3 regions of the Viridibacillus sp. d25.2 genome follow, and region 1 is predicted to be linked to each of the others. Evidence: riboswitches for the same ligand, from Rfam matches in the RefSeq annotation. Region 1 holds a riboswitch; each other region holds the start of a gene.
What was found. Region 1 has a riboswitch for S-adenosylmethionine ahead of ACZLO7_RS21225 (M20 metallopeptidase family protein). Riboswitches for the same ligand answer to the same signal wherever they lie in the genome.
Positions count from the first base shown of each region.

Region 1 (7,087 bases):
CTATGAGATGTGGGTGTTGTTGAGTTTAGGGCTATGAAATAGATGGCTTTATTTTATATACACTTAAAGATAAATTATCAGCTTTCTTTTTTGTATTATATGTTAAAAAGAAACGTAAAATCATTATATTATAGCAAAATAGACATAAGCCACAAAATCAACACAAATTTTAAGTCTTTTATCTTGTTTGTTGGAAAACGTTTCTTCTATGATGGTAGATAGGAAGTCAAGTGGTGACAGGAGGAACTATGGCGATGCTGAATGAGGCAATTGAATTTATGAAGATGTATTATTCGGAAACAGGACAATCTGAAGAGGCGTTAGTGGGTCGCATAGCTGAAGTAGAGCATGAGATTCATGAGAATGGTTTTTATGAACATACATTAGATGAGCTGAAGTTTGGTGCACAAGTAGGTTGGCGCAATAGTAATAAGTGTATTGGTCGCTTATTTTGGCAAACGATGCAATTACTTGACCAGCGCAAATTAAGAGATGAGCAGGATATTTTCCACGCACTTTTAGAGCATATTGAATTTGCGACAAATGGTGGTCGTATTCGTCCAACGATTACGGTTTTCTCTCAACGTGATGTACGAGTTTGGAACCATCAATTAATTCGCTATGCTGGTTATGAAACAGTGGATGGTATTGTAGGTGATCCAGATTCAGTGGCGTTTACGAAAAAATGTGAGCAACTTGGCTGGCAAGGACAGGGTGGCCGTTTTGATGTGCTACCACTTGTTATTCAAGTAGAGGATAGAGCCCCACAAATATTCGATATTCCAGCTGAATATATATTAGAAGTACCGATTCGTCATCCAGAGTTTGAATGGTTTGAAGAGCTTGAGTTGAAATGGTATGCAGTGCCGATGATTTCGAATATGAAACTGGAAGTGGGTGGCATCACGTATGCAGCGGCTCCTTTTAACGGTTGGTATATGGGAACAGAAATTGGTGCGCGTAATTTAGCGGATGATTATCGTTATAATATGCTTCCAATAATTGCAGAGAAAATGGGTCTAAATACAGTATCTAATTCTACCTTATGGAAAGACCGCGCATTAGTTGAATTGAATGCAGCAGTTTTATATTCGTATAAAGAAGATGACGTGAGCATTGTAGATCACCATACAGCAGCACAACAATTCAAGCGCTTCGAAACTAATGAGCAAATTGCAGGGCGTGACGTAAAGGGAAATTGGACATGGCTTATTCCACCATTATCACCGGCTACAACTCATGTTTTCCATAAACCATATGACAATGAACGTAAAACGCCGAACTATTTTTATCAAAAAGCACCATATTAATTTAGAGAATCACAGGAAATATATTGCAATTCTTAATGGCTTGACGTATTATGATTTTTAAATACTACTAATTCAATAGGTTTTCTTATCGAGAGAGATGGAGGGACTGGCCCTGTGACATCTCAGCAACCGCTATTATAGCAAGGTGCTAATTCCTGCAAGTTGATTGAAAAGCTTGATAGATGAGGAGGGACTTATATACAAAGTCGATTTCTTGGAGTGAAATATAGAAGTCGGCTTTTTATTATCATGAAATAAACATGTAATACATATAATGAAAAGTTAAGAAAAAAATTTAGCTTTAATTCATAGTAAACTAATTTGAATTGAAGGGATAAATCGAATGGAGGAATATTGAGTGAGTGCGATTACGCAAAAAGAACTTTTAACTACAATTTATGAAGAAATAGATCAAGGCTTTGATGAAATTGTTGGATGGAGAAGATATTTGCATGAGCATCCTGAGCTATCTTTTGAAGAATATGAAACAGCAAAGTTTATTGCAGAAAAACTTGAGGGTTTTGGTTTAGAAGTGAAAAAAGGGATTGGTGGAAATGGTTTAATAGGTATCTTAAAAGGGGAGCAGTCTGGTAAGACAATTGCTTTAAGAGCCGATTTTGATGCACTACCAATTACAGATTTAAAAGAAGTTACTTATAAATCCAAAAAAGAAGGCGTCATGCATGCATGTGGACATGATGGGCATACAACCGCATTACTAGCGACAGCAAAAACGCTCAGTCATTACCGCAAGTATCTACATGGTAACATCATTTTCATCTTCCAGCATGCGGAGGAAAAACCACCAGGTGGTGCAAAATTCATGATTGCTGAAGATGTATTAAAAGATGTGGATTATGTTTTCGGTGCACATTTAGATTCAGGTGTTCCAGTTGGAAAAGTATCTGTTGGTGATGGCTATAGAATGGCAGCAGTAGATAAATTCGCGATTAAAGTTCAAGGGCTTGGTGGACACGGTGCAAAACCACAGCAATCCATCGATTCAATCGTAATCGGTAGTGAAATAGTAAGTTCATTACAGAAAATAGTCAGTCGTCGCTTAAACCCTTTTGATGCAGCGGTAGTGACAGTAGGGGTTTTCCATGCAGGTAGTGCTTTTAACATTATCGCAGATTCGGCGATTATTGAAGGAACAGTGCGTACAATGACAGAAGATGTTCGGAGTAAGGTGAAAGAGGAAATTTATGCAATTGTAAAAGGGACTACTGAATCAGCGCATGCAACATATGAAATTGATTATTTACGTGGCTACCCAGCGCTTTATAATCATCCAGTCGAAACTGCGCTTGTAAAAGAGTTATTTGAAAATGAGTTCGGTGTAGAATCTGTAATAGATATCGAGCCTTCAATGGGTGCAGAAGACTTTGCCTACTTTTTAAATGAAAAGCCAGGCACTTACTTCAAAGTAGGCTCTCAAAATGAAGATGAACGCACACAATTCCCGCATCATCATCCGAAATTTGATTTTGATGAAAGGGCGTTATTAACAATCGAGAAATCGTTTGTGAAAATCGTTTCACATTATCTATTTAAATAAGGGGACTTGAACATGACATTATCGTTTGATCATTTAGTACATTTTGTAGATGAACCAAAAGAAGTAATTAAGCCACTACAAAGTCAGGGGATCCATGCTGTTGAAGGTGGCGTACATGAAGGACGCGGAACATATAATGCACTTAGCTACTTTGATCTAAGCTATATCGAGTATCTCGGTACATACGACAGAGCTCTAGTAGCTGAGACAGAGCATTTACATCACAGTCTTATTGAAACAGTAGTAAATAATGATTTCAAAGAAGGCTTCGTAAGATTTGCAGCACGTACATCGGATATTGAGAGGGTAGCAGAGCGTTTGAAAGAGCAAGGTCTATCAGTAAATGGACCAGTGCCGATGTACAGAAAACGACCAGATGGCAGTATTATTAATTGGCAATTACTTTATGCTGGAGAAGAAAATAACGCACTTCAACTACCATTCATTATTCAATGGGATGATAATGACGATAAGCGTAGAAAGGAGCAAGTTGAAAAGGGCGTCATTGGAAATCAACCAGAAAAGTTGGACTTTGCAGGCGTTACTTTTGCAGTAATAGATGCTGAAAAAACGGCTAGAAAATGGTCTCGATATTTAGGGTTAGAGGTTGCAGAAGCGTATGTCGATCAAGAGTTGAACGCTATTGTCCAGGTTCTTACGTTAGCCGGCGGTGACTTATACTTTGCTAGTCCAATTGGAGATGGTGTTGTAGCAAAAGTAATAACAGAACGAGGCGAATGTCCGTTCCAAGTTAATTTCTCGGGAGCTAAGGAACCTGTCACACTCGAATTATTTAACGGTCGCTATCATTTTGAGAAATAATTTATTTAGATGGCACTTCTTTGTATGGCTTTAAGAAAATAGTAAATATAAAGACAGTGTAATTAAAAGCTATTATGTAGTGTTTGAAACTATGCACTGACCTAAAAATATGAGACAAATAAAAACACCTTTCGTTGAAAAAATGGGTATCCTACCTTTAAAAACCAACGCGGAGGTGTTTTTTCTATGGGGACAAGAGTCAGTTATCCAGTAGAAATTAAAATGAAGGCAATTGAGATGAGATTAGCTGGGATTCCTGTAAAGCAAGTATTAGAAGAGTTGAATATTCGTAATCACAGTCAATTAAAAACATGGTTGAAATGGTATCGAAATGGCGAATTACATCGGCTTGAACAGCCAGTGGGTAAACAATATACCTTTGGTAAAGGACCTGAATATGAAAGTGAAACCGCAAAGTTACAAGCTGAAAATCGTTATCTAAAACAACAGATTGAAGTATTAAAAAAGTACGTAGAATTGGAGAGGAAGTGGTTTCAAGAGTTGTAGTTCAATTAGTGGAGGAATTAAAAGGAAGTATGTCAATTAGTGAAATCTGTCTTCATTTAGGAGTTGGCCGTTCGTCTTACTATCGTTGGAAAGCAAAAGTTCATACGCAAACATCAAAGGAGCTTCGAGACAAACAAATTGGTAACTTGTGCAAGCTACACAAATTTAGATACGGTTATCGAAAAATCACAAAATTATTAACAGGTATTAGTGAGAAAACGGTGCAACGTGTTATGCAAAAATATAACTGGCAGTGCCGTGTAAAAGTAAAGAAACGTAAACGTACGGGCCAACCAGCCTACATCGCTCCAAATTTATTAGCTCGCGATTTTAGTGCAACAAAACCATTAGAGAAGCTCGTAACAGATATTACCTACTTGCCTTTTGGACAAACCATGATGTATCTTTCAAGTATATTAGATCTGTTTAATGGCGAGATTATTGCACAAACTATTGGGTCTAAGCAAGATACAGCCTTTGTTTTAGATACGCTCAATCAATTACCTAATTTACCAGAGGGCTGCATTCTGCATAGTGATCAAGGATCTGTATATACATCTTATGTATATCAAAAAACAATCAAAGAAAAGGGAATTACCATGAGCATGTCTTGTAAAGGCACGCCCGTTGATAATTCCCCAATCGAAACGTTTCACTCCTCGCTAAAGTCTGAAACGTTCTACCTCGACGAAATTTACCGCACGACAAATGCACGCGTAATAAATATGGTCGAAGAATACATTTATTATTATAACAATATCCGGATTAAAACGAAATTAAACAGCCAGTCGCCGGTACAATACCGTCAACTGGCTGCAAAATAAGGTGTTTTCTTATTGTCTCAAAAACGATACTCAGTGCCACTACATAATAGCTTTTTTCTATGACTCATTTTACTGGGAGTGCAAGATTACACATGCATAACTTCTATTATTAATACTAAAAAACTCCGAGCTATTTTAAGCTCGGAGTATACGCTATCTTTCGGGAGAAACATAACCTTCTTTTGCAGCATGCATACCAGCGGTCATTAATAACATAACTGTAATAATGAATAGGATGATAGCTGTTGTCCAGCTATTTGTAATATCGTGAACATAACCAAATAACACAGGACCTATTGCAGCTAATAAATAACCAAATGATTGAGCGGTACCCGATAATTCTGCCGCTTCATGAGCTGTACGCGTACGAAGTGAGAAAAACATCATTGCTAAACTAAATGATGCACCACCCGCAAGTCCAAGTAAAATCATCCATAACACTGTCAATGAAGTCCAGCCAGCTAAAATACCTCCGAAGCCTGCTAGATAAAGAACACCGTATACAACAACAAGAGGACGTTGGTCTTTTCTTCGTCCTGCAATAATCGGAATCACGAACGTTGCAGGCAATTGTGAAAACTGCATAAAGGAGAACATCCATCCAGCTGTATTAGCACTCATACCTTGTGACTGCAACATTTCTGGAATCCAAGCAGCAGTAGTATAGAAAATAAGAGATTGGAAACCCAGTGATAATGTAACTGTCCAAGTTATAGGTGATTTCCAAAGCGAGACATGTTCTTTATTAGTGTGGGAGCCATTATTCAATTCGGACTTAGGTTTACGAATTTGTGGGAGCCAAACAATTAGGGCGATAATTACTAAAACAAACCAAATACCAAGTGTAATTCTCCATCCGAGTTCTCCGCTAGCAAGAGGATAACTAATCCCAGCTGCTAAACTTGCAGAGAGATTCATAGAAACTGTGAAAATACCTGTTAATAATCCAACCTGTAATGGGAATTTCAACTTAATCAAACTTGGTAGCAATACATTTCCAAAAGCAATTGCCACACCGATTAGCGATGTACCTAATAACAGAGTAAAGGTTGTACCGAAAGATCGAGTAAGAATTCCAACTGCAAGTAATGCTGTTGAGAATAGTAATGTACGTTCTATACCAAAACGCTTTGAAAATTTTGGAGCTATAGGAGAAATAATAGCAAAGGCAAGTAAGGGAATTGTTGTGATAAATCCTGCCAATACATTTGAAATGTGTAAGCCTTCGCGAATAAATGAGATGATTGGACCTACAGCTGTTAGAGGTGAACGTAATGTAGAAGCGATGAAAACAATTCCAATTACAAGTAACCAAGCGTCGCGGTTCCATTTAAGCTTTTTGCTATTTTGAACAGCTGGATTTGTTGCCAATTGTAGCGCCTCCTATATATATTCATGAATTTCCTGGTTTTACAAACCCACTATTTGACAAAGGTTAATTATATCAAAGAAAATGGATATAATTAAGAGGACTCAAAATAAATTTATCGAATTGAAATGGAGGAATTGGTGATGAGAACAGCGCAACAAATGATGGATTTAATCATAAATGTAGCGAATAATGATGAACGTGTTCGAGCCGTTTGTATGAATGGTTCGAGAACAAATATAAATGTGAAAGAAGACCCTTTTCAAGATTTTGATATTGTCTATATTGTTACTGATATTAAATCATTTACTAACAATCCTCATTGGGTAGATATTTTTGGAGAGAGAATCATTATGCAAACACCAGAGGATATGGTGTTATTTCCTCCGGAGCTTGGTGGACGCTATACATACTTAATGCAATTTTCGGATGGAAACCGAATTGATTTGATGCTTATCTCTATTGAAGAACAAGAAGCATATTGTAAAGAGGATAGTTTAACTACAATCTTGTTAGATAAAGATCGATCACTTCCAAAACTCACTAAACCGACAGATGTCGACTATTGGGTGCAATGCCCAACAGAAGAACATTATAAGGATTGTTGTAATGAATTTTGGTGGGTTGCTACATATATAGCGAAAGGCTTATGGAGAAAAGAAATGCTCTATGTACAAGAACATTTTAATAATACACG
Region 1 is NZ_CM196652.1:4,339,032-4,346,118, reverse strand. It holds gene ACZLO7_RS21230 (nitric oxide synthase oxygenase) at 249-1,310, shown strand; SAM riboswitch class I at 1,393-1,499, shown strand; gene ACZLO7_RS21225 (M20 metallopeptidase family protein) at 1,669-2,868, shown strand; gene ACZLO7_RS21220 (VOC family protein) at 2,881-3,690, shown strand; one part of gene ACZLO7_RS21215 (IS3 family transposase) at 3,877-4,150, shown strand; one part of gene ACZLO7_RS21215 (IS3 family transposase) at 4,150-5,021, shown strand; gene ACZLO7_RS21210 (CynX/NimT family MFS transporter) at 5,175-6,392, opposite strand; gene ACZLO7_RS21205 (aminoglycoside 6-adenylyltransferase) at 6,534-7,087, shown strand, end outside.

Region 2 (7,087 bases), 1.3 Mb from region 1:
GGTTGTCATTTTTTTTGTAGAAGAAAGGGGAAGGGTGATATAAAACTAACAATCTTATGGCCAAATATCAATAAATCAGTGGGAGTGATCTCATATAGTATTTAGAAAAAAGCCACCCCAAATCAGAGGAGCGGCTTATGCAATTATTTATTTATTTATTTATTTATTTATTTATTGCTAACAACGGTAAGTTCTATCGCTTTAGCAAAAGCTTGCTCAAAATCTGCGATTAAATCATCAACATTTTCAAGCCCAACAGAGAAGCGTAAAAGTCCATCTGTTATACCACGTTTTTCACGTTCTTCTTTAGGAACAGCGGCGTGGCTCATTGTAGCCGGATAAGAAAGGATAGACTCTACGCCACCAAGGCTCACAGCGAAAATTGGAATTTGTACATGTTCAACAAATGCTTTTGTGATTTCACGATTAGGCAGTTTAAATGATAATACAGCACCAGCACTTTTTGCTTGTTTTGCATGGATATCATGACCTTGGTGCGATTCTAAGCCTGGGAAATATACTTCTTCTACAAGTTCATGAGCATCTAAATAATTTGCAATTTTTGATGCGGATGCTGTTGATTGTGTTAAACGGGCATTTAACGTTTTGATACCTTGAATTAAAGAGAAGGAATCTTGCGCACCTAAAATAGCACCGAATGAGTTTTGCATGAAGTAGATTCTGTCACCCAGCTCTACGTCTTTTGTTACTGCAAGCCCTGCGATAATATCACTGTGTCCCCCTAAAAACTTAGTTGCACTGTGTAATACAACGTCCACACCTAGATCTAATGGACGTTGATATAAAGGCGTCATAAACGTGTTGTCTAAAAACGTTAGAGCCCCATTTGCCTTTGCAATAGCCACAACACCTTCAATATCAGTAATACCTAAAAGGGGATTAGCCGGTGTTTCTATATATAATACTTTTGTATTTGGACGTAAAGCTGCTTCGATTGATGCTAAATCAGAGAAATCAGCAAATGTATGTTCAATTCCAAATTTTGTTAACACTTGTGTTACGAAACGGTATGTTCCACCGTATACTTCAGATGTCACAACAATATGGTCACCGGCTTCTAAGATCATAAAGGCGGAAGCAATGGCTGCAATACCTGAAGAGAATGCAAATCCACGAGTACCACCTTCAAGTTCGGCAATTGTTTTCTCTAAAGCATCACGAGTTGGATTGCCAGAACGACTATAATCATACGGACCAAAAGAATCGAAATGTTCCTGATCAAATGTAGATGATAAGTATATTGGAACATTAACTGCACCAGTTTTTTGCTCGTAATTACCACGAGTAGAAGCGGTGATTAAACTTGTTTCGATTTGTTCATTAATTGAACTCATATGATGACACCTCTTTTTCTAAGATAGAAAAAACTTGTTGTAAATCGGCGATTAAATCTTCTGCTTCTTCAATACCCACTGAAAAGCGAAGTAAAGAGTTATCAACACCTCGAGCTATACGTTCTTCTTCTGGAATATCCGCATGTGTTTGTGTAGTTGGATATGTGATAAAGCTTTCCACACCGCCCAAGCTTTCAGCAAAGACGATTAATTTCAAGCCTTCTAAAAACTTACCAACTAAGTCACCTTTTTGTAAACGGAAAGAAATCATCCCGCCTTTACCAGCAAACAGAACGTCTTTTACTAAAGGTTCTTGTTCTAGATAAGCCGCGATATGCTTAGCATTTTCCGTATGTTGTTTCATGCGAAGATGTAATGTTTTTAATCCTCGTAGCAGTAACCATGAGTCGAATGGAGCAAGTGTTGCACCTGCAGCATTATGATTTGTGAATAGTTTTTCGCTAAGCTCTTTACCTTTACTAACGACAAGACCAGCCAAAACATCATTATGACCACCGATGTATTTAGTCGCACTATGTAGAACAATATCAGCGCCTAGCTCTATTGGACGTTGATAGTAGGGTGTTAAGAATGTATTATCGACGATGAGAAGTAAATTATGTTTTTTCGCAAGCTTTGCATATAGCTCAATATCAATTTCCTGTATTAACGGGTTAGTAGGAGTCTCAATAAAAATGGCGCGCGTTTTGTCGTTAATGAAGGACTCAACTTCTTCAGTTGAAGAGAATTTCGCATATTGAGGTTTGATAGCATATTGTTCATGGTATTGAGCAAGTAAACGGTAAGTTCCACCATAAATATCCTCTGGTAAAATAAGCTCATCACCTGATTTGAAAAGGGATAGTACTAATTGAATAGCAGCCATCCCACTACTACAGGCAAAGCCAGCGTCTCCGGATTCTAAGTTAGCTATAGCTTCCTCTAATACAGATCGTGTTGGATTTTTTGTCCTTGTATAATCGTAGCCAGTAGATTGGCCAAGACCCGCATGTTTATAGGCTGTCGAAAGGTAAATCGGGGTGTTAATAGCACCAGTTTTTTGATCAGTGTTATTGCCAAGCTGAACTAGGCGTGTTTCAATACGATTGTTTGTCATCATGTCATCATCCTTTATAAAAAATTAAAAGGCCCTCTAAGGAAGAGGGCCTTCAAAATATGAAGTCAATTTCCTTATCTACAAGACTACGTCTACTGGAATTAGCACCTTGCCACAAATAGGGTGGTTGCTGAGATATCGACGGGCCAAGTCCCTCCATCTCTCTTGATAAGTGAGTATATTCAATTGTTTGAAAGTTAATAATAATGAAATTTTAACACGCGAACATGAGAATATCAACATTATTATGAAACAATATAATTTGAAAAGTTTATAAATTTTGAGAAGTGGTACATTTTTTATATGAATATGCTATTATTTGCATAGTTGAATTGGAAGGTGACAAGATGAATTTAAATGACATAGCTGTTAATCGGTTATTACAAGAATTTAAATTTGAAGAAGCTCAAATGATGCTAGAGCAAGCAGTAGTGGAAAAAAGAGATATACAATCGCTCCATAACTTAGCATGTTTTTATATTAAAGACGCTGAAGAATATTACAAAGCTTTACCGCTCTTAGCTGAAGTAATAGAGCAACAACCAAAACATTATTTTCCTTTTGCTTTACTCGGTGAAATTTATTTGCGAATGGAAAAATACATTTCAGCCATCAGAATTTTAGAATATGCTTTAAAAATGGAAGATACTGAAGTAGTCCATGCGAATTTGGCAGCAGCATATTTTAACATGGACAATTTTGAAAAAGCAGCAGAACATTATAAAAAGTCTGCAACTGATGGCGATTTTTTGAAATATGCGGAAATGGTTTCTTACTTACATTTAGATGATTACGATTCTGTACTTAATACGCTGAAAAAAGTTAATACAAATGATGAAAATTATATGGGTGAAGTAAATGTAGCTGAACTTTATGTGCAAATTAACTACTTTGATGAAGCAATTCCTTTGTTTGAAATAGGATGGAGAGAAATTGTTAGATCGTATGATTGGGTAGAACATTATGTTTATGCACTTATTCAATTAGGTAGAGTAGAAGAAGCGTCAGATATTATAGACAAGATGAAAACAGAAACAAATGATGAAATTGTAGAAAGTAGTGTAAGAGCAATAGATAAAGCGGTGATAGAGGAAAATTTTGAAGAATCCATTATGGACTTACAACATACAAAAGAAAAATATAATAAACTGATTGGCCGAATTTTAAAGGGCTACCGCCCAAGAATTTATTTCGAGCCATACTATGTTTCAAAATGTTATCTATATGACTGCAAAATACATGGTAATAAAACGTATGCCAAATTTGTTAATATGTAAATGGCCGAGAGATGGTGTCTTATCTCCTGCCATTTTTTTTATACGACTAATATCCCAAGTGTAATCATTGTTATCACTATGAAAGGTAGTCTTGAGAAGGGGATTGGGGTAATAACAGATGAACGAAGGAATTTCTGATACATATAAATTAATGAGTAGAATAAAAAAAACTTGCAATCTCAATAGAAATTGCAAGTCATTTAGTGAAAAAGTTATACTTTGAATTCCCCAACCACTTTTCGCAATTCGTCAGCTTGATTGGATAGTTCAATTGCTGAAGCTGTAATTTCTTGCATTGATGCAGAGCCTTCTTCAGCAGAAGCTGCTGAACGCTCTGTGCTCATTGCTGTATTTTCTGCAATCTGATTTACTTCTATAAAGGAAGCAGCCACTTCTTGGCTATAGCTTAAAGTTTGCTCAATTTGAATGACCATCTTGTTAATAATAGCTACAGTATCGTTTGTTTGTTTAATAATTTTATCTAAAGAAGCATTTGTTTCATTTGTCACTTCAACACCGTGTATGACATTTTGTACACCATCATGATTTTGTGTGATAATAGCTTGTACTTCTGATTGGATTGATGAAACGATCCCCGTTACTTCACGTGCTGCTTTTTGAGATTGCTCAGCTAGCTTTCGAACCTCATTTGCTACGACAGCGAATCCTTTACCATGTTCACCAGCACGAGCTGCTTCGATGGCTGCATTAAGGGCCAGTAAGTTTGTTTGTTCAGAGATATCAGTAATTGTACGAATAATGAAAGTGATGTCGGATGATTTTTTGCCTAGTGCTTCAACGGTTTCTGTAGTATTAGCCATAGTTTCTTCTATTAACATCATTACTTTTGAAGACTGTTCGACGGTTTTTCCACCAAGTTCAGCAGCAATCTTCATTTGATCAGTTGCTGTTTTCACATGTTCAGCATCTGTACTTAAGTAACGTGCAGCTTCTTCTAACAAATTCATCTTTTGAACTGCGTTATTCATACGTAGCATCGTTTGCTCGCTACCTTCAGCGATTTCACCTGTTGTATCGGCAATTGATTGGATAATATTCGAATTTTCATCGGCTGAAGCCATTAATTGTTGCCCACTAGCAGATACACTTTCAGCAAGTGTGCTCACGCGTTTTACTAATGAAGAGATGGATGTGATTAACACATTTGTACTATTGGCGATTTCAGCAAATTCATCTTTTGTTTTTACTTTTACTCGTTTTGTCAAGTCACCATTTGCTTGAGCAATATCCATAATAGATGTATTAATAGCTAATGTGTTACGTTTAATTGAACGGAACAAGAGGGTACCCGTTACAATAGTTAAAATAATAGACGATATTGTTAAAATCAAGAATATTATCAATGCAATTTCCGTTTGCTTTTCAAGTGATTTGATTTGTTCATTACTTTTCTTTATTAGCATGTCATTAATCATTTCAATATGCACATCTATATAACCCATGGCTGTCTTGCCATTTCCAGCGAGAACGAGTTTTTGAGCATTTTCAAGACCTGATTTTTGGCGAGTGTCAATCAATCGTTTCGAATACTGAATATAATTGTTATAAAATTGGTCGATGGAAGTAATTCGATCTAATTCTTCTTTTCGGTCAGCGAATATTTTTTGAAGATCTAATAAATTGGATTCAATTTGGTTTTTATCCTGACTATATTGTCTTAGGAAATTATCTTTTCCCGTTATAATATAACTTTGTTCAGAGTTAGATAGTTTCGCTATATCAGCAGCTAAACTATTTACTTTCATCTGTTCTACAAGATGCTTCCCTGTAAAAACCTTTAATTCGTTTTGAAGGTTTGACATATTTGAATAGGAAACAACAAGCATTGCTGATAGAATAATGATGAGTATCAAGAAGTTAGTAATAATGCGGCCGCGAATCATTTGGAAAAAGTTTGATTGAATAGGTCCATGAACTTCAATGTTATTTTGCTTTTTTTTCTTTCTGAAAAATGAAGCCATTGAAACTGATGTCTTATTAGTGCTTTGATCAGTGCTTTCCCTTACATTTCGCGCATTAATTTTGAATTTTTTTACCAATCTGTCACCCACTTTCCATATTTCTGTTGAATACTGTTCATTTTACTTCTTTATGAAAGAATATTCTATACTTTTCAAAAAATATATCGTGACTAAGTAACTATTAGGAGGGAGATATTCATGAATCATTCGTTCTACAGTTATGTTCAAACATTTCGTGGTGGTGAAAAACATGATGAAAAAGCTTCGTTTGCAGAAGCAGCTTTTCAAGATCATGGTTTTCCTAAACAATCAACAGATTTCCATATGCTTTCGAGATACATCGAAGAAAAAGCAGATGACGAAATGAGCGCACGTGTTTTTGATGAACTTTGGTATTTATACGAATTAAAATATAATTAATTTAAGTTATTATTAAGTAACAATGGGGTAAATTAATTAATAAAATTTTTAAAATTTATTTAAGATAATATTTGTCAGAGGTCAGACTTTCTTGGTACAATGCTTGTAGCATCATAGCTGTTTTATAGAAATATGATGAATAACTATACTAATGAAAAGAGTGATACTAATGAGTATTCATATTAATGCCAAACAAGGCGATATCGCAGAAATCGTTCTACTTCCTGGAGATCCATTACGTGCGAAATACATTGCAGAAACTTATCTAGAGGATGTTACATGCTATAACGAAGTACGTAATATGTTAGGCTTCACAGGTACATATAAAGGTAAACGTGTATCTGTACAAGGTACAGGTATGGGTGTGCCATCAATTTCTATTTATGTAAACGAATTAATGCAAGAATACGGTGTACAAAAACTAATCCGTGTAGGTACATGTGGAGCAATTCAAAAAGATGTTAAAGTTCGCGACGTTATTATTGCTCAAAGTGCTTCTACTGATTCAAAAATGAACGAAATTATCTTCAATGGTTTAGACTATGCGCCTACAGCTGATTTCGATTTACTTTTAAAAGCATATAATGCTGGAAAAGAAGCGGGTCTGAATTTAAAAGTGGGTAACATCTTTACTGCAGATATGTTCTATAGTGAAGAAAATCAAAATGAAAAATTAGCTCGTTATGGTGTTTTAGCAGTTGAGATGGAATCAGCAGCACTTTACACTTTAGCAGCAAAATATGGCCGTCAAGCGCTTTCTATCCTAACAGTAAGTGACCATATCATTACTGGTGAAGTAACATCATCTGAAGAACGTCAATTAACGTTTAACGATATGATGGTTGTTGCATTAGAAGCAGCGATTCAAGACTAGTCGAAATATAAACGTTCTAATCACATACTAAAAAAATGAGCAAGTGACACAAAAGTGACCAT
Region 2 is NZ_CM196652.1:3,012,019-3,019,105, reverse strand. It holds gene ACZLO7_RS14815 (aminotransferase class I/II-fold pyridoxal phosphate-dependent enzyme) at 168-1,346, opposite strand; gene ACZLO7_RS14810 (methionine biosynthesis PLP-dependent protein) at 1,342-2,472, opposite strand; SAM riboswitch class I at 2,544-2,647, opposite strand; gene ACZLO7_RS14805 (tetratricopeptide repeat protein) at 2,820-3,749, shown strand; gene ACZLO7_RS14800 (methyl-accepting chemotaxis protein) at 3,962-5,809, opposite strand; gene ACZLO7_RS14795 (YozE family protein) at 5,930-6,151, shown strand; gene deoD (purine-nucleoside phosphorylase) at 6,321-7,025, shown strand.
Region 2: linked by a shared signal. The riboswitch ahead of ACZLO7_RS14810 (methionine biosynthesis PLP-dependent protein) and the one ahead of ACZLO7_RS21225 (M20 metallopeptidase family protein) in region 1 are both predicted to bind S-adenosylmethionine.

Region 3 (7,087 bases), 760 kb from region 1:
ATTTGACAAAGCTGTAAACGTTCAAAATATGTACATGAATATGTGATGGATATCATGACAGTTTTGAAAATGAAAGTTTATACTAGAGCTACAAACATTTTAAATAAGACAGAATCCTTTGTGAGGAGTGAAGATATTGAAAACAGTTGCTGTAGTCGGTGGCGGTATAACAGGCCTTTCTACTATGCTTTATTTGCAAAAGGAAAAAGTAAATAAAGGCTTAGATATAAATTTAGTGTTAGTTGAAAAGAATGATTACTTAGGCGGTAAAATGCTTTCAGTAGAACGTGAGGGCTTTATTTTGGAGACGGGGGCAGATTCCATTGTTGCTCGCCATGCAAGTGTTATGCCTTTAGTAGAAGACTTAGGGTTACAAGATGACCTTGTATATAATGGTACAGGAATTTCGTATATTTACACAAATAATACATTGCACGCGATTCCGGCAGACAGCGTTTTTGGCATTCCTACAAGTGTAGAGTCTCTTGAAAGTAGTACGTTAGTTTCGGCAGAAGGAAAGCAAGAGGCGCTAAAAGATTTAGAATTGTCGAATGAGCATTTTACAAAGGACAGTTCAATTGGTTCTTTTTTAGAGTATTTCTTAGGAAAAGAGCTTGTTGAAAAGCAAATTGCTCCAGTGTTATCGGGGGTCTATTCAGGGAAATTAGATACGTTGACAATGGCATCGACATTACCTTATCTACTCGATTATAAAGAGCAGTATGGAAGTATTATTAAGGGGTTTGGCGCACATAAAGAGGAATTTCAAAAAGCGGCAAATAAAAAATTTATCTCTTTTAAAAATGGTTTATCTTCATTATTTAATCGTTTTGAGGAGAAGTTAACAGACGTTACAATACTAAAAGGCATTTCAACAAATCATATCAAAAAAAATGGCGATAAATATAGACTGACATTTGATAATCATGAAGCAATTGAAGCTGATTTTGTCGTGTTAACAACACCCCATGATGTAACTCAAAAGCTATTACAGGATCCAAAATTGGACGAGGACTTCAACGAATTTAGCAATGCATCACTAATTACCATTTATTTAGGTTTTAACATTCCTGATAGCCAATTACCTGCAGACGGTACAGGATTTATCGTGTCTGAAAATAGTAATGTAAAATGTAATGCTTGTACATGGACAAGTCGTAAATGGAGTCATACTTCAAAAGACGGCAAATTACTTGTACGATTATTTTATAAAAATTCAAACCCAGCTTTTGCAGAGATGAAGCATTTAAGTAAAGAAGAATTAACTAAAATTGCATTAGAGGATATTGCAAAAAGCCTGAAAATAGAAGCAGAGCCTAATGTTGTAGAGGTGACAAAGTGGAATGATTTAATGCCAGTTTACCATCTTGGACATGCAAAAACAGTAGAAACTTTATCAACTAAAATGGCTTCTTCATATGAAAATGTAGTACTTGCAGGTTGCTCTTATTACGGTGTAGGTATTGGCTCTTGTATTAAAAATGGAAAAGAAACAGCAGAATCGATACTAAATAAAATACAGTAAAGAATAATCAGTTTAGTGGGAAAGAGCTATTAGAAATAACAATTTCTTTAGCTCTTTCTTTTTGCACAAATTATAAGTTTATGACAAACTGGAAAACTGCTTGAAAATACTAAATGAATTGTTACTATAAAATGAATGAGTAAAAAGAAGGTGGATAACATGAGGAAAAAGGGAAGTTTGATTTTAGGTATTCTCTTCCTAGTAATCGGTTTAGTATTTATTTTCTATCGACCTATCATGGGTTATTTCATCTCGAATATGTCAAAAGCAACGATTGAACAACAAGACATAGAGATGGCTATGAAAAATCCAGATACGTCATTTGATTTTGAGCAAGTAGCTGATTTAAATGTCAAAGATGTTGTAAAGGCACAATTCAATCAAAAGAAACTAAATGCCATTGGAGCTATTAGTGTACCTCAAGTGAATATGCGATTGCCCGTTTTATATGGTGTGTCGAATACAAACCTAGCAGTTGGTGCAGGTACGATGAAACCAGATCAAAAGATGGGGAAGGCTAACTATGCGCTAGCTGGACATAATATGAATAATGGGAAGGCACTTTTTAGCCCTCTTACAAATGCAGAGGAAGGTATGCAAGTTTATTTGACTGACTTTAAAAAAATCTATGAATATAAAATTGAAAAAATGCATATTGTACAACCGGAGCAAATTGATGTTATTGATGATACAAATGACAAAATGATCACTCTTGTCACATGTAATTATGATGGCTCTAAACGCATGATCATTCAAGGTAAACTGGTTGAAACGAAGGATTATGATAAAGCAGAAAGTAATGAAATTTTTGCAAATAAATAGCAATGAAAGAAAGATCAATCTTTTAATATTAGGTCTTCAAAAGTCCTCTTTTTTTGTTTTGAAGCTAATATATACGTATAATACTGATTTTTTCTACAATTGCGAAAATCCACTTGACGATATTCATTTCAAGGGTTATGATTCTTTTAATTATTCTAACAATTAAATAAATATTTCTTATCAAGAGAAGCTGAGGGACTGGCCCTTTGAAGCTTCAGCAACCAGCCATTTGGTCAGGTGCTAACTCCAGCGGATTTACTGATTGTCCGAAAAGATAAGAAGGAGCGAACATCGTTATCGTCAAGCCTTCTTATTTATAAGAAGGCTTTTTTATGTAGAAAGGAAGAGATTTTAATGGGATTACTTGAAAAACTGCAAACACAAGTTTTAACGGCTGACGGTGCGATGGGCACTCTATTATATTCTTACGGAATCGATTATTGTTATGAGGAATTGAATATCACTAAACCTGAAGTGATTGAAAATATTCACCAACAATATATTAAAGCTGGCGCTGACATTATTCAGACTAATACATATACAGCGAATGCCATTAAATTAGAACGTTATGGTTTAGAGAGTTCAGTAAAAGAGTTTAATGAATCGGCAATCGCAATTGCAAAACGTGCTGCGGCACCTGGAGGACAATTCGTCTTAGGGACAATTGGTGGTATTCGCGGTATTCGTAAAAGTGAAGCGACACTAGATGAGATTATAGCTGCACTTGATGAGCAGGTTGGGTATCTACTATCGGGTAATCCAGACGGTTTATTACTTGAGACATACTATGATTTTGAAGAGCTTTCATCAGTAGTGAAGCATTTGCGCAAAGTAACAGATATACCAATCATCTCGCAAGTATCCATGCACGAGCCAGGAATTTTACAAAATGGCTTACTATTAAATGATGCACTACACCAATTAGAAGCTTTGGGTGCAGATATTATTGGAGTAAACTGCCGTTTAGGCCCCCACCATACAATCCAAGCGTTTGAAGATGTTGAATTACCATCAAAGGCACTCTTATCTGCGTATCCAAATGCAAGTCTACTAGATGTAGAAGATGGCAAAATTGTTTATGAATCAGAGGCTGATTATTTTGGTCGTGCAGGTGTTTTACTACGTGACCAAGGTGTTCGCTTAATCGGTGGGTGCTGTGGTACGACGCCGAAGCATATTGAAGCGGTTAAAAAACGTATTGCTGACCTACCACCAATTGAAAATAAAATTGTAAAAAAGAAAAAAGTAATTGAGATTAAAGAGGCGACACCAGATCATCATGTGCCACTTCATGAAAAGGCGAAAAAGGAACGTACAATTATCGTAGAGCTTGATACACCTCGCCATCTTGATACTGCTGCCTTTATAGAAGGTGCGCAAATACTCAATGCAACAGGGGTTGATGCTGTCACTATGGCTGATAATTCGTTAGCATCACCTCGTATTAGCAACATGGCAATGGGCTCTATTTTGAAAATGCAAAATAATATTCGTTCCCTCGCCCATATTACTTGTCGTGATCGTAATCTAATCGGCTTACAATCACATTTAATGGGCCTAGATGCATTGGGCATTAATGAGATTCTTGCAGTTACTGGAGACCCTACGAAAGTAGGTGATTTCCCAGGTGCAACTAGTGTTTATGATGTTTCAAGCTTAGAGTTACTTCAGTTAATTAAACAATTGAATGAAGGGATATCATTTTCTGGTAAACCCCTTCGCAAAAAGGCTAATTTTTCTATTGCAGCTGCATTTAATCCTAACGTTCGAGTGCTTGACAGAGCTGTAAAACGATTAGAAAAGAAAATTGAGTGCGGAGCAGATTATTTCATCACACAACCTGTATATACAAAAGAAAAAATAATAGAAATCTATGAAGCTACGAAACATTTAGAAACCCCTATTTTCTTAGGAATCATGCCATTAACCGGTATCCGAAATTCAGAGTTTTTACATCATGAAGTTCCAGGTATTAAGCTCTCTGATGAAGTACTTGAGAGAATGCGTGCAACAGGTGACGATAAAAACCTTGCAACTGCAGAAGGTATTGCGATTGCTAAGGAATTAATCGATACAGCTGCAGAGTTATTCAACGGCATTTATATTATTACACCATTCACTCGTTACGACATGTCGGTGGAATTGATTCATTATATTCAAGAGCTAGACAAACAGAAAGTAGGAGATCACAACTATGCTAAAACAACCAATTAAAGAACGACTCCAACAACATATTCTTATTTTAGACGGTGCGATGGGAACTATGCTCCAAAACGCTAATTTAACACCTGAGGATTTTGGTGGAGATGAATATGATGGCTGTAATGAATATTTGAATATTACACGACCTGACGTGATTGAAAATGTACACCGTGCTTATTTAGAGGCCGGTTCAGATATTATTAGTACAAATACATTTGGTGGAACACCTGTTGTATTAAATGAATATGCACTTGGTGATCAAGCAGATGAAATCAACTTATTAGCAGTACAGATCGCTAAAAAAGTAGCAGATGAATTATCAACCCCTGAATGGCCACGTTATGTTGCTGGCGCAATGGGACCGACGACTAAAACCCTTTCAGTGACTGGGGGTATTACTTTTGATGAGCTATTGCATGACTTTTATGTGCAAGCAAAGGCATTAATCGAAGGTGGAGCGGACTTATTATTACTTGAAACAAGTCAAGATATGCTGAATGTTAAGGCGGGCACTTTAGGTATTAAACAAGCATTTGAAGAACTAGATAAGGAACTTCCAGTGATGATTTCAGGGACAATCGAACCGATGGGAACAACTCTGGCAGGGCAAAGTATTGAGGCGTTTTATATTTCAATTGAACATATTAATCCTTTATCAGTTGGGTTGAACTGTGCAACAGGACCTGAATTTATGACGGATCATTTACGTTCGCTTTCAGAATTAGCAACAAGCTATGTAAGTTGTTATCCGAATGCTGGTTTACCAGATGAAGAAGGGCATTATCATGAGACTCCGGAATCACTGTCTAAAAAGCTTGAAGGTTTTGCAGATAAAGGTTGGTTAAATATCGTAGGGGGTTGTTGTGGTACGACACCAAATCATATTAAAGCAATTCGTAAAGTGGTGGAAAATAAGCAGCCTCGCCAAATGCCCGAAACGGAACATGGGCATGTCGTCGCAGGAATTGAACCGCTTGTTTATGATGATTCAATGCGCCCGTTGTTTGTAGGAGAACGTACAAATGTTATTGGTTCACGCAAATTTAAGCGTCTAATTATAGAAGGTAAATTTGAAGAAGCGGCTGAAATTGCACGTGCCCAAGTAAAAAATGGTGCGCACGTCATGGATATTTGCTTAGCAAACCCAGACCGTGATGAACTTGACGATATGAAAAACTTCATGACAGAGGTAGTGAAGAAAGTTAAAGTTCCTCTTGTAATCGATTCGACGGATGAAAAAGTAATAGAAGAAGCACTGAAATATTCCCAAGGTAAAGCAATCATTAACTCTATCAATTTAGAGGACGGTGAAGAACGTTATGATGCGGTTTTGCCCATCGTAAAGAAATACGGTGCATCTATCGTCATCGGAACAATCGATGAAAAAGGGATGGCTGTTGACCGCCATAGTAAATTGAAAGTTGCTGAACGTTCATATGATTTACTAGTTAACAAATGGGGAATTGCACCAGAAGATATAATTTTCGATCCTCTTGTATTCCCAGTAGGCACTGGAGATGAACAATATATAGGTGCAGCTGAAGAAACGATTGAAGGTATTCGCTTAATTAAGGAAAAAATGCCACGTGTACTAACTATTTTAGGTGTTAGTAATGTATCGTTTGGTTTACCTCCTGTTGGGCGTGAAGTATTAAATGCTGTGTATTTATACCACTGTACACAAGCTGGATTAGATTACGCAATTGTAAATACCGAGAAATTGGAGCGCTATGCTTCAATTCCAGAGGCCGAAATTAACTTAGCAAATGATTTAATCTATAAAACAAATGATAAAACACTTGCTGATTTCACCGATTTCTACCGTGACAAAAAGAAAGAAAAGACCGAAGATGATATTCCGAAAACAGTACCAGAGCGACTGGCTTATTACATTATTGAAGGTACAAAAGAAGGACTAATTCCTGACTTAGAAGCTGCTATGAATATGTACGATTCACCGTTAGAAATTATTAATGGACCATTGATGACGGGGATGGCTGAGGTTGGACGTCTATTCAATGATAACCAGTTAATTGTAGCAGAAGTATTACAAAGTGCAGGGGTTATGAAAGCATCTGTCTCTTTCCTAGAACAGTTCATGGAGAAAAATGAAAATGACACTGGTAAAGGGAAAGTTATTTTAGCAACTGTTAAAGGAGATGTACATGATATCGGAAAAAACCTTGTCGATATTATTCTAAGTAATAATGGTTATAAGGTAATTGATGTCGGTATTAAAGTTACACCACAAGCACTGATTGAAGTTATTAAAAAAGAACATCCAGATATCGTTGGTTTATCTGGATTACTCGTAAAATCAGCTCAGCAAATGGTTATTACGGCGCAAGATTTCAAGGATGCGGGTATCATTACACCGATGCTCGTAGGTGGAGCGGCGTTATCAAGACGTTTTACAGAAACAAAAATTGCAGCAGAATATGATGGTCCAGTTATGTATGCAAAAGATGCGATGCATGGGCTTGAGCTAGCTAATAGACTGCAAAGTGTCGATAAAGGTGAATTACTAGATGAATTAGA
Region 3 is NZ_CM196652.1:616,045-623,131, forward strand. It holds gene ACZLO7_RS03115 (protoporphyrinogen oxidase) at 137-1,525, shown strand; gene ACZLO7_RS03120 (class A sortase) at 1,685-2,347, shown strand; SAM riboswitch class I at 2,522-2,628, shown strand; gene ACZLO7_RS03125 (bifunctional homocysteine S-methyltransferase/methylenetetrahydrofolate reductase) at 2,702-4,561, shown strand; gene metH (methionine synthase) at 4,542-7,087, shown strand, end outside.
Region 3: linked by a shared signal. The riboswitch ahead of ACZLO7_RS03125 (bifunctional homocysteine S-methyltransferase/methylenetetrahydrofolate reductase) and the one ahead of ACZLO7_RS21225 (M20 metallopeptidase family protein) in region 1 are both predicted to bind S-adenosylmethionine.